Regions from separate parts of the Streptomyces sp. NPDC006296 genome, predicted to be linked through region 3. Evidence: riboswitches for the same ligand, from Rfam matches in the RefSeq annotation. Region 3 holds a riboswitch; each other region holds the start of a gene.
The links. A riboswitch is a leader RNA that binds a small molecule or an ion and turns the genes downstream of it on or off. The one in region 3 is predicted to bind cyclic di-AMP.
Positions count from the first base shown of each region.

Region 1 (3,849 bases), on a different contig from region 3:
CGCGGGAGACGAGGTTGTAGTGCGGCTGCAGCGCGACGTAACGGGCCAGGCCCTCACGCTCGGAGAACTCCAGGGAGGCCCGGAGCCGCTCGGGGCTGATGTTGGAGGCGGCGATCTCCCGCACCGTCCCCGCCTTCACCAGCTGGTCGAGCGCCGTGACGATCTCCTCGACGGGGACGCTCTCGTCGTCGAAGTGCGTGTAGTACAGGTCGATGTGGTCGGTGCCGAGCCGGCGCAGGGACGCCTCGGCCGCCTGCTTGATCGTGGTGGCCGAGAGCCCCTTGTACGCGGGGTGGGCGCCGACCTTGGTGGCGATGACGACGTCGTCGCGGCGGGACCGGGCCGCCAGCCACGCACCGATGAGCGTCTCCGACTCACCGCCCTGGTTGCCCGGGATCCAGGCGGAGTAGGAGTCGGCGGTGTCGATGAAGTTGCCGCCCGCCGCCACGTACGCGTCGAGGACGGCGAACGTCCGCTCCTCGTCGGCCGTCCAGCCGAAGACGTTGCCGCCGAGGGCGAGGGGGAAGACCTGGAGGCCTGAGGAACCGAGAGGGCGCAGAGATGTCATGCCCAAGGACAACCCATCGACGGAAGCAACTATTCCGCTCCACGCCGGTGCGCCCCGGACCGTGCCGGTCCGGAGTACTCCGGGCCGGGCAGCGGCGGACGGCCCCACGACAGCGGCGGGGCGGACCGGCGACCGCCCCGGACAGGCCGGCGGCCCTGACGTCGGGGGGTCGTGCGTCAGGGCCGCCGGGGTACTGCCACGCCGTGACCGGCGCGCGGGGGATCAGATCGTGAGGCCCTTGCCGCGGAGCCAGCTCATCGGGTCGATACCCGTGCCGTCCGGGGTGTGGATCTCCAGGTGCAGGTGCGCACCCGTCACGTTGCCGGTGGCACCGACACGGCCGATGGTCTGGCCGGTGGTGACCTTCTGCCCGGCGGTCACGTCCATCGAGGACTGGTGGCAGTACCAGACCTCGGTGCCGTCGTCGAGCTCCAGGACCGTGCGGTAGCCGTACGAACCGGAGTAGCCGGCCGACTTCACCGTGCCGCTGTGCACGGCCTTGACCGGGGTACCGGTCGGCGCCGCGAAGTCCAGCCCCGTGTGGTGCCCGGAGGACCACATCGAACCGGCCTGACCGAAGGTGGAGCTGATGTAGTACGACGAGGTCGGGACCGCGTAGCTGGCGGCGAGCTTGGCGAGGCGCTCGGCCTCCGCCTTCTTCTTCGCCGCCTCTTCCGCCGCCTTCTTCTTCGCGGCGGCCTCGGCCTCCGCCGCGCTCTGCCGCTTCGCCGCCTGGGCCGCGGCCGCATCGGCCGCCGCCTGCTCCTCCGCCGCCTTCGCCTCGGCCTCGGCGCCGGCCTGCTGCTGCTCGGCCTGCTGGAGGATGCGGGCGCGCAGCGCCTCGCCCGCGTCGGTGGCGCCCTGCTCGGCCTCGGCGGCGGTGATGCCCGCGGTGGTGAGGGGGGCGGACGCGGCGACCGTCTCGTGGTCCGCGCCGGAGTCGCTGGACATGAACGCGCCGACGCCGGGCAGGGACTTGGCGTCGGGAAGGTTGTCCGCGATGGAATCGGGAAGAGAGATGGAGACCGGCGGCTTGCTCTGCGCGGTGGCCATGCCACCCGCACCGACGGCCGCGATGACACCGACGCCGAGGACGGTGGAACTACGGGCGAGGCCGCGCTGCTTGGCCACGCGATGCCGGCCGCGTACGGGACGGACGGACTCCTCGGTGGGGTTCCATTCCCCCCACGACCTGTCCTCGTCACCGAAGCCGGCGGTCCTGAAGGGTGCCGGAGCCTCGGGGGCAGGCTGATTTGACGCCACGTGGGCGCTCTCCTTTCCTTCCTTCTCGCCTACCGGGTTAGCTGACGGGTTCGGAGCAGGAAGGTCTCCTACGGGCCCCTCTGCCTCTCACGAGACACAGGTGTCCGATTCACCCCATGTAGGTGGTTCCCCGGTTCCCTTGCGGAATTCGGCGCTGCGCACGGTGCCGCCTCTTGCGGCGGCCTGTACGACCGTGCTGCGTTATCGAACGTTAATAGACACACGGGTCCGATTCCAAGCTGTTCCTACAGATCGTTCACGCCTCCGCCCTGGACTTACAGGGCTCAAACGGGCGCAAACGGTCGAGTTGAGCAGGGTGAATCCAGCCGCCCGTTTCTGACGGTGCGTCATATGTTATGCGGAGCGGGGTCCTTCGACTACCGACGGTCGCGACGGTTCATTCACTGTCCCGTCGCACGATCTTCACGGTGGTCCGCCGCTCCTGCTGGCCCCTCGCCGGACGGGCGACCGCGAGCAGCGCCAGGTCGTCCGTCGACCGGCCCCCGGTGTGCAGCCGTACGTCGTCGGTGAGCGCGGACAGCAGCTCCTCGGGCCCCGGGAAGAGCCGGCCGCGCAGCCGCGCGGCCGGGTCGTAGAAGACCCCGGTCATGTTCCGGGCCTCGGAGAGCCCGTCGGTGAACGCCAGCAGCATCGCCCCGGCCGGCAGCGTCCACTCGTCCGACCGGTCGGGCCACGCACCCAGCCCCATCCCCAGCGGCAGGGCGGGCGCGGTCGGCGCCAGCACGTCGAGCGCCCCGTCCGGGTGCAGCACGAGCGGTTCGGGATGGCCCCGGTTGATGACGCGCAGGGTGTCCGAGCCGGCCGGGATCTCCGCCAGGACCGCGGTGACGAACCCCTCCATGGAGTCGAGCCCGCCCCGGCGCGAGCCCTCCCGGGCCAGCGCACGCTCCAGCCGCTGGGCCACCCCCTCCAGCGACATCTCCTGCTCGGCGGCCTCCCGGAACGCCCCGATCACGACGGCCACCGCCGCCACGGCGTCCAGCCCCTTGCCCCGGACGTCCCCCACCACCAGGCGCACCCCGTACGGCGTGTCCGCGACGGCGAACAGGTCACCGCCGACGAACTCGTCCGCCTGGGCCGCCTCGTACCGCGCGGCGACCAGCAGTCCGCCGATCCGGTCCTCCGGCTTCGGCAGCACCGCGCGCATCGCGGTCTCCGCGATGACCCGCGCCGAGGCCAGCTGCTCGTTCCCGCGGCGCACGACGAGGTTGATGACGAGGGAGAGCGCCGCGACGGTCACCAGGGTCAGCAGATCCGTGATCGACACGACCCCGTAGACCGCGCCGCCCGACAACCGCAGGGCGAACACCACGAGGACCGCGGCCACCCCGACCCGCACCGTGCCGGCCAGCGAGAAGAACGGGGCGGCGATCAGCGGGGCCGCGGCGAAGAGCGGCACCGCGGTCACCTCGGTCGGCGTGACCAGGTCGAAGGCCACCCCGGCGCAGATCATCAGCGCGGGCAGGGCGCGCACGAACCGCCGGGAACGGGATCCCCCGGCACCGCGCCCTCGCCTTCCGTCCCGCTTCCCCACCTGTGTGCTCCTGCCCGGTCCACCCACGGCTGCGGACGGTACCGCGCCCCGCCCCGGCCGCCCGGAGCCGCGCCGGAGGGCGGCTCGTCATGGGCCGAAGGGAGGAGCGCGCCGGAGCACCGCGCTCCGGGGGTCGGCCGGAGAGCCGGCGCTGCGCGTGAGTCGTCAGTGCATCCCGTACGGAGACGGCGGTTCCGTCTCCGTGGCGATCGTAGTTGCTCCCGAAGCGGGGATCGGCGACCCGCGCCCTCCGGAGCCGGTCCGCGCACGGTGACCGCCGCCGGACCCACCCGGCTCCGCACCACCGTGCGGCGGTACACGACAGGGGCCCGGATCCTCGAAAGGATCCGGGCCCCTGTCTTCAGTAGCGGGGACAGGATTTGAACCTGCGACCTCTGGGTTATGAGCCCAGCGAGCTACCGAGCTGCTCCACCCCGCGTCGTTGTGAGTAGAACTCTACGCC
Region 1 is NZ_JBEXRT010000014.1:12,053-15,901, forward strand. Features, by position in the region: gene ABZ172_RS12305 (aldo/keto reductase) at 1-568, opposite strand, end outside; gene ABZ172_RS12310 (M23 family metallopeptidase) at 791-1,831, opposite strand; cyclic di-AMP (ydaO/yuaA leader) riboswitch at 1,843-1,995, opposite strand; gene ABZ172_RS12315 (PP2C family protein-serine/threonine phosphatase) at 2,229-3,386, opposite strand; partial or broken gene ABZ172_RS12320 (MerR family transcriptional regulator) at 3,526-3,627, opposite strand; tRNA gene ABZ172_RS12325 (tRNA-Met) at 3,752-3,825, opposite strand.
Region 1: linked by a shared signal. The riboswitch ahead of ABZ172_RS12310 (M23 family metallopeptidase) and the one ahead of ABZ172_RS13165 (transglycosylase SLT domain-containing protein) in region 3 are both predicted to bind cyclic di-AMP.

Region 2 (3,849 bases), on a different contig from region 3:
TGACGCCGTGCACGACCTCGAACCGGGCGACAGCGCGCACTTCGACTCCCTCACCCCGCACCGGATCGCGGCACCCGGCACCGGCGGGGCGCGCCTGCTGTTCGTCCACACGCTGCTGCAGAGCCCGACCGCCGAGCTCTGCCTCGGCGGAGGATCCCACCGGCTCTGATCCGGCGCGCCCCGTACCGTGCGATCCCACCGCCACCCCGGCCCGCAGCGCCGGGAGAGAGGACTGACATGTCCGATTCGGAGCACTACGACCCGCTCACCCCGCGCCGGCCGAGGAGCGCGGACAGCCAGGAGCGGCGGATGCCCCGCGGCGTCGTGATCCGGCTGTTCGCCTACCTGGTGGCCGGACACGTCATCGCGGCCTTCCTCTATCTCCTCTTCACCGTCGCCGGGAAGGGCTGAGCGCCGGTCTCACGCGTCCTCGACGAGCCGCTCGCGGAGCTTCTCGCGGGTCTCCGGACCGATCTTCAGTCCTTCCAGGAGGTAGCGGTCGGTGCTGCCCCAGACCTCCTCGATGGTGGAGAACGCCGCGCTCAGGTACGCGGCCTCCGCGCCGAAGAGCGGATCGAGCAGTTCCATCACCTCGTCGGACATGCCCGCCGCGGAGGTGTCGCTGCGCCGCACCCGGTAGCGGCGGTGCGCGTCGTTCGACTTGAGGTAGTCCGCCTCGATGGCCTCCCGCTCCACCCCGACGGCCAGCAGTGAGACCGCGATCGAGAGGCCCGCGCGGTCCTTGCCCGCGGCACAGTGCATCAGTGCCGGCACGCTGTCCTCCGCCAGTGCGTGCAGCACACGGCTGTGCTCGGCGGTGCGGTCCCTGATGATCGAGCGGTAGGAGGCGATCATCCGTTCCGTGCCCTTGCCGTCGGCCAGGATCGAGCGCAGCTGCTCGATGTTCCCGTCCCGCACCAGCCGCCAGAACTCCACGCCGTCGGCCGGGTCGGAGAGCGGAATGCTGACGTTCCGCACGCCGGGCAGCTCCACGTCCAGTCCGTCGAGCTTGTGGTCGGCCGCGTTGCGGAAGTCGAAGACCGTGTGCAGGCCGAGTCCGGCGAGGAAGGCGGCGTCGGCCTCGGTGGCGTGCGCCAGGTGACCGCTGCGGTAGAGGCGCCCGTACCGCAGGGTGCGGCCGTCCGTCGTCGGCAGCCCGCCGACGTCGCGGAAGTTGCGGACGCCGGTCAGGCCGACCTCCTCCGGTCCGTGGCCGGCCGGCGGGACCTCTGGCAGCTGCGTCACAAGGACTCCTGGAGTCTCGGGCGTCGGCGCCGCTCGCCGACGGGGCACGCCCGCGACGATACGACACCACCGCAGCGGCCGGCCGTCCCGGTCGTCGCGGCGGCGGGTCCGCCGAGCGGCGGAAGATCGCCGTGTGTCCGTATTGGCGTATTTAGGGGAACATGCCCCGCTTGTACGGGAGATGGCGGGAGGTGGGTGAGCGGGATCATATCCGTGACGGACCGTGGTGAAAGCCCCGGTGGGTATTCCCGGCGGGGCGCGGAAAGCCAAGATCCGTAATCCACGGAGTGTGACGGGAATTCCGCACCGGAAATGAAGCGCGGATTCCGTTTGATGGTGCGCGGCTTGTTCGCGGAGTCCGCGCTCGCTTACGGTCACCGTCAATCCGGACGGAACGCCTAATCCTGCCGCCGCCCGGAATCCGCACCGAACTCATGCGTGGCAGGAGCGGGGGAACCAGGTAGGCCGCCGTCCGGAGCGATCCGGTACGGCTCGGGGTCAAGACGCGCACCGCGCGGCCGGGCATCTCCAGTCCGAACCCGACAGCTCACCTCGCAGGCGCCGGAGAGGACATCCCCCATGCCCGCACACGGCAAGCACCGACGTAAGAAGTCCGGCCCGATCTCCCGAGGCGTCCTCGCCGCGGGCACCGGCGGCGCCGTACTCGCCCTCCCGCTGATCGGCGCCACCGGCGCCCACGCAGCCGGACAGGCGGCCCCGGCCACGCCCGTCACCCACGGCGCCTCCGCCCCGGCGGCGAAGAGCACCCCGAAGACCTACTCCGTGGTCCGCGGCGACCACCTGGCCAAGATCGCGACCGAGCACCAGGTCAAGGGCGGCTGGCAGAAGCTGTACCAGAACAACCGCGACGTCGTCGGCGGCAACCCCGACCTCATCCTCCCGGGCATGAAGCTCGTCCTCGGGGCCGAGGGGTCCGGCTCCGCCGGGACCGCGCCCTCCCGGACCACTCCGTCGACGGCGGAGAAGGCGGTCGAGAAGGCCGCTCCGGCCGCTCCGGCGGAGAAGACGGCGGCCCCGGTCGAGGAGACCGCCGCCGAGACCTCCGGCTCCGGCGCCTCGCAGAGCAACGCCTCCGGCTGGACGAGCCCGGTCGAGAACCCCAACGTCACCACGCAGTACCGCGCCTCCGGCGCCAGCTGGTCCAGCGGGTACCACACCGGCTCCGACTTCCAGGCCGCCTCCGGCACCAGCGTCCGGTCCGTCGGTGAGGGCACCGTGGTCTCCGCCGGATGGAGCGGCTCCTACGGCAACGAGGTCGTCATCCAGCACAGCGACGGCATGTACTCCCAGTACGCCCACCTGTCCTCCCTGGAGGTCTCGGCCGGCCAGACCGTGACCGGTGGTCAGCAGATCGGCCTCTCCGGCTCCACCGGCAACTCCACCGGCCCGCACCTCCACTTCGAGATCCGGACCGGCCCGGCCTACGGCTCGGACGTCGACCCGATCGCCTACCTGCGCGCGCACGGCGTGTCCCTCTGAGGCACACCGGACGGGAACCGGGAAGAGGGGCGGTGCGCAGGGCGCACCGCCCCTCTTCCTTATTCCTGCTTTACCAAAAACTGACCGGGTGGTCTTTGTCACCACCCGTCAACCCCTTATTACGGTCGCGTAGGTCACATTCGAAGGTGCAGGATAAGCGCTTGTGGCAGACGATTCGAAAAACAGAAGACAAGGCACCATCGGGTCGTACGCGGCGATCGGCGACAGCTTCACCGAAGGGGTCGGGGACCCCGGACCCGGCGGGACACTCGTCGGCTGGGCGGACCGGTTCGCGGTCCTGCTGGCGGATCAGCTTCCCGTTCCCGACGCGATGGTCGGCCCCCTGGACGACCCGCACGGGTATTTCCGGTACGCCAATCTCGCCGTACGCGGACGCCTCCTCGACCAGATAGTCGCGGAGCAGGTCCCCCGCGCCAAGCAGCTGGCACCTGATCTGGTGAGCTTCTGCGCGGGCGGCAACGACATCCTCCGTCCCGGCTCCGACCCGGACGACGTGGCCGAACGCTTCGAGCGTGCGGTGGCCGACCTGGCGGGCTCGGTCGGCACCGTCATGGTCACCACCGGCTTCGACACCCGGGGCATCCCCGTCCTCAAGCACCTGCGGGGCAAGATCGCCACGTACACCGCGCACGTCCGGTCCATCGCCGACCGCTACGACTGCCCGGTCCTGGACCTCTGGTCCCTGCGGTCCGTGCAGGACAGGCGGGCCTGGGACAACGACCGGCTGCACCTCTCACCGGAGGGCCACACCCGGGTCGCGCTGCGCGCCGCCCAGGTCCTCGGCCTCGACGTGCCGGCCGACCCGGACCAGGTGTGGCCCCCGCAGGCACAGCGCGGACCGCTGGAGGTGCGGCGCGACGACATCCACTGGGCGCGCGAGTACCTCGTCCCGTGGATCGGCCGCAGGCTCCGCGGAGAGTCCTCCGGGGACCACGTCGAGGCCAAGCGCCCCGACCTGCTGCCGCTCTGACCGCACGGGGACCGCGGCGCCCGCCCCCGGCGCGCCCCTCCGGCCCGCCGTCCTCCGGCCCGCCCGGCGCGCGCCCTCAGCGGCCGACCAGCGGGAGCGGCCTCCGGGACGGG
Region 2 is NZ_JBEXRT010000002.1:206,412-210,260, forward strand. Features, by position in the region: gene ABZ172_RS02275 (XRE family transcriptional regulator) at 1-169, shown strand, start outside; gene ABZ172_RS02280 (DUF6126 family protein) at 238-411, shown strand; gene ABZ172_RS02285 (tyrosine-protein phosphatase) at 421-1,245, opposite strand; cyclic di-AMP (ydaO/yuaA leader) riboswitch at 1,660-1,819, shown strand; gene ABZ172_RS02290 (LysM peptidoglycan-binding domain-containing M23 family metallopeptidase) at 1,825-2,745, shown strand; gene ABZ172_RS02295 (SGNH/GDSL hydrolase family protein) at 2,909-3,736, shown strand; gene ABZ172_RS02300 (STM4011 family radical SAM protein) at 3,813-3,849, opposite strand, start outside.
Region 2: linked by a shared signal. The riboswitch ahead of ABZ172_RS02290 (LysM peptidoglycan-binding domain-containing M23 family metallopeptidase) and the one ahead of ABZ172_RS13165 (transglycosylase SLT domain-containing protein) in region 3 are both predicted to bind cyclic di-AMP.

Region 3 (3,849 bases):
CCCGCCGACGACCTCCTGTCAGGCCTCGGCACCCGCGTCCGGGCGGGCGAGCTGACCCGCCGGGACGCGGCCGAGACGGGTGTGCTCCTGCTGATCGCCGGACACGAGACCACCGCCAACATGATCGCCCTCGGCACGCTCGCCCTGCTCCAGCACCCCGACCAGCTCGACCGGCTGCGCGGGACCGACGACCCCAAGGTCGTCGCGGGCGCGGTGGAGGAGCTGCTGCGCTACCTCAACATCACCCACGGCGGACGCAGGCGCGCGGCCCTGGAGGACATCGAGATCGGCGGCGAGGTGATCAGGGCCGGTGAGGGGATCATCGTGCCCAACGACATCGGCAACCGCGACCCCGAGGTCTTCGACGACCCCGACCGGCTCGATCTGCACCGGGACGCGCGGCGCCACGTGGCCTTCGGGTTCGGCGTGCACCAGTGCCTCGGCCAGCCGCTGGCCCGCATGGAGCTCCAGGTCGTCTACAGCACCCTCTACCGGCGCATCCCCACCCTCCGGCTGGACGCCGCCCTCGACGAGCTGTCGTTCAAGCACGACGGGGCCGTCTACGGCGTGTACGAACTGCCGGTGGCCTGGTGACCTCACCGCCCCGCACCCTCCCCGCAGAGACACCGACCAAGGAGTACCCATGAAAGTGATCCTCGACCAGGACAAGTGCGTGGCGTCCGGCCAGTGCGTGGTCGCCGCTGACGACGTGTTCGACCAGGACGACGACGGCATCGCCGTCCTGCTCGACCCCGCGCCGGCGGAGTCGCGGGCCGACGACGTCCAGCAGGCCGCGGCGGTCTGCCCCGCCCTCGCCATCCGTATCGAGGGCTGACACCGGGGACCACAGCCGGGGCCGGGCACCGCCCGGCCCCGGCTCACGCCTGTCCGGTCCCTGTCCGGCCTTTTCCCGCCCCGGCCGTCCGCGGTGTCGCCTCCCGCCCCGGCCGTGGCGGTGAGCTCCGCAGCAGCGGGGTCCGCGCCTCGCGGCCCGGGGCGTGTCCCGGCGGACCGGTCCGCTCAGTGCGGCTTCCAGCTGAGCTTGTCCCCTCCCACCCACCGGACGGTGGCCGGGTCGTCGAGGTCCTCCACCGGGATGCCGACCGTCGCCGCGAGGATCAGCACGTCCGTCATCGCGGTCGCACTCCCGACGACCTCTCCGTCGATCTCCACGAGGCGGAAGGGCGGATCCCCGGGCTGGACGGGCAGGACGGTGATCCGAGGGGCCGGGGCGTGCGGGTTCTGAGTCATGGCGGATCGGTTCCACGCCCGCCTTCCGGGTATGCGTGACCGCCTCACCCATGAGCCTTATGCCCGTTTTAGTACGTTTTTAGAATTTGATCCGGTAATCCATAAAAGGCCATTTCGTGTGACCTGAGCCCCTTCGCGCTGGAGCAAAACGCCCGAATCGGACTCCGTGACCAGGGTCACCTCCTGCGCTCCTGACGCAGCGGCAGGGCCGCCGGTTCCCTTCTGTGCCAAGAGAAGCGGGCGGCGCGATGTGGGGTGGATTACATGAATTCCGGCGCAATGATCTTGCGAATGAATTGTGATCACCGAACCAGGCTTGTTCCTTTCCCTGTTTCTCGCCTACGGTCACCATCACTCCGGGCGGAACGCCGAATCCTGCCGCCGCCCGATTACCCGACCACTTCTCGTACGGCAGGAGCGGGGGACCCAAGTAAGTGCCGATCCGGTTTCCGGAACGGCTCGGGGTGAAGTCGCATTCCTGTGCGGCCGGGCATCTCCAGCCCGAACCCGACAGCTCACTTCGCAGGCGACGGAGAGGAATTCAGCATGCCCGAAAACGGTAAGCACCGTCGTTTCAGCACCAGTTCGCTCACCCGCGGCATCATCGCCGTGAGCACGGGCGGAGCCGCCCTGGCCCTCCCCGTGATCGGTGCCACCGGCGCCTTCGCGGCCCCGGCCCAGCCGACCGCCGTCGAAAAGGCGGCGACGTCGACTCCCGCGACCGGCAAGGGAATTGCCGCGCAAAAGTCCGAGCCCACCACCTATTCTGTGATCTTGGGTGACACCCTCGCCAAGATCGCTCGTGAGCATTCCGTCAGCGGTGGCTGGAAGGCCCTGTACGAGGACAACCAGAAGGCTGTCGGCGGAAATCCGGACCTGATTCACCCCGGCCTGAAGCTGACGATCGGCGCCAAGGCCGACGGCAAGAAGGCGGACAAGGCCGAATCCAAGGCCTCCACCTCGTCCGACCGTGAGAAGAGCGCCGACCGCGCCGACCGCTCGGAGCGCACGACCGCGCTCGCCGCGGAGAGCGCACCCGCCCCCGAGGCCGCTCCGACCGCCTACACCAACGACCTCGACGGCTGGATCAAGGAGTCGCTCGCCGTCATGGCGCAGCACGGCATCCCCGGCACCTACGAGGGCATCCACCGCAACATCATCCGCGAGTCCGCGGGCAACCCCCAGGCCATCAACAACTGGGACTCGAACGCCGCTGCGGGCATCCCGTCCAAGGGGCTGCTCCAGGTCATCGACCCGACCTTCCAGGCCTACCACGTGCCCGGCACCTCGATGGACAGCTACGACCCGGTCGCCAACATCACGGCCGCGTGCAACTACGCCGCGGACAAGTACGGTTCGATCGACAACGTCTTCGGGGCCTACTGAGTCCTCGCGCAGGCGAAACCTCCGTCGCACGGGTGTCTGACGGAGCAGCGGTACTGACGGGTGGTGCGGGTTCGGCGGAACCCGCACCACCCGCTTCGCGTTGTCCGGAGCCGTTCGTGTCCGGAGGCCCCCGCGGCCCGTCAGGGCCGACCATGCGGGCGACAGATGCCACGACACGCCCTGGGGCGGGCCCGGCACGGCCCGGGCGACTGGTCCTCGTACAGCTTCGTCGTCCATACTGCCCGCCGTGGAGCAGCGCATAGATTCGAACACGAAGCCCGAGTTCGCCGCGGGGACAGACCCGGCGTACATCCCCGGCCTGACGGCCCCTGCCCCCGCGCGGACGGAGGAGACGGAGAAGGCGGAGCCCGCGAGGATCCGGGACGCCGAAGCGCCCGCCGAGGAGGCGGCCGACGAGTCCGTGGAGGGGCCCGCGGACGCCGCGGCCCCCGGTGACGGCGACGCCCCGGACGGTGGCGCGGCCCCCGAGGACGCCGGGGCGGCGTCCGGGGCGGGGAGCCGGAAGAGGGAGGCCGACGACGGGGAGGGTCCCGTCTTCGAGGTCAGCGACCGGCGCGGATCCATCCGGGTGGACGCCGACGGTGTCCGCTTCCGGCTCGACGACCAGGAGGCCGAGTTCGACTGGTCCGAGATCGGGGCGGTCGAGGTCAGGACCGGCCGCTTCGGACGCCGGTTCACCGTGACCGTCCACCTGTCCAGCCGCCGGTGGTTCAACGCCGAGGTCGAGGCCGGGGCCCGCGGCGACCTCAAGCGGTGGACCGCGGAACTCGACGAGGCGCTGGACGCCTACTTCGAAGAGGCCTGACCTCCACGGTCACGGCCGCGCACCGGGCCCGCGCCGGCCCGGTGCGCGGCATGCCGTGCGAGGCCTCAGGCCCCGGCCGCGTCGTCGAGCACCACCGACCGGGTCAGATGCCGCGGCAGGTCGGGATCGAGGCCGCGGGCCGCCGCGCGCGCGACCGCCAGCCGCTGGACCCTGACCAGATCGGCCAGCGGATCCAGACCGCTCTCCACCCAGCGGGCCCCGGTCGCCCGCACCTGCTCCCGGAGACCTTCCGGGGCCTCGCCGAACATCCAGGTCGCCGTTCCGGCCGTGGCGATGCTGATGGGGCCGTGGCGGTACTCCATCGCCGGGTACGCCTCCGTCCAGGACAGCGACGCCTCCTTCATCTTGAGGGCCGCCTCGTTGGC
Region 3 is NZ_JBEXRT010000015.1:60,543-64,391, forward strand. Features, by position in the region: gene ABZ172_RS13150 (cytochrome P450) at 1-594, shown strand, start outside; gene ABZ172_RS13155 (ferredoxin) at 644-835, shown strand; gene ABZ172_RS13160 (hypothetical protein) at 1,021-1,251, opposite strand; cyclic di-AMP (ydaO/yuaA leader) riboswitch at 1,608-1,793, shown strand; gene ABZ172_RS13165 (transglycosylase SLT domain-containing protein) at 1,798-2,637, shown strand; gene ABZ172_RS13170 (hypothetical protein) at 2,885-3,463, shown strand; gene ABZ172_RS13175 (sugar isomerase) at 3,529-3,849, opposite strand, start outside.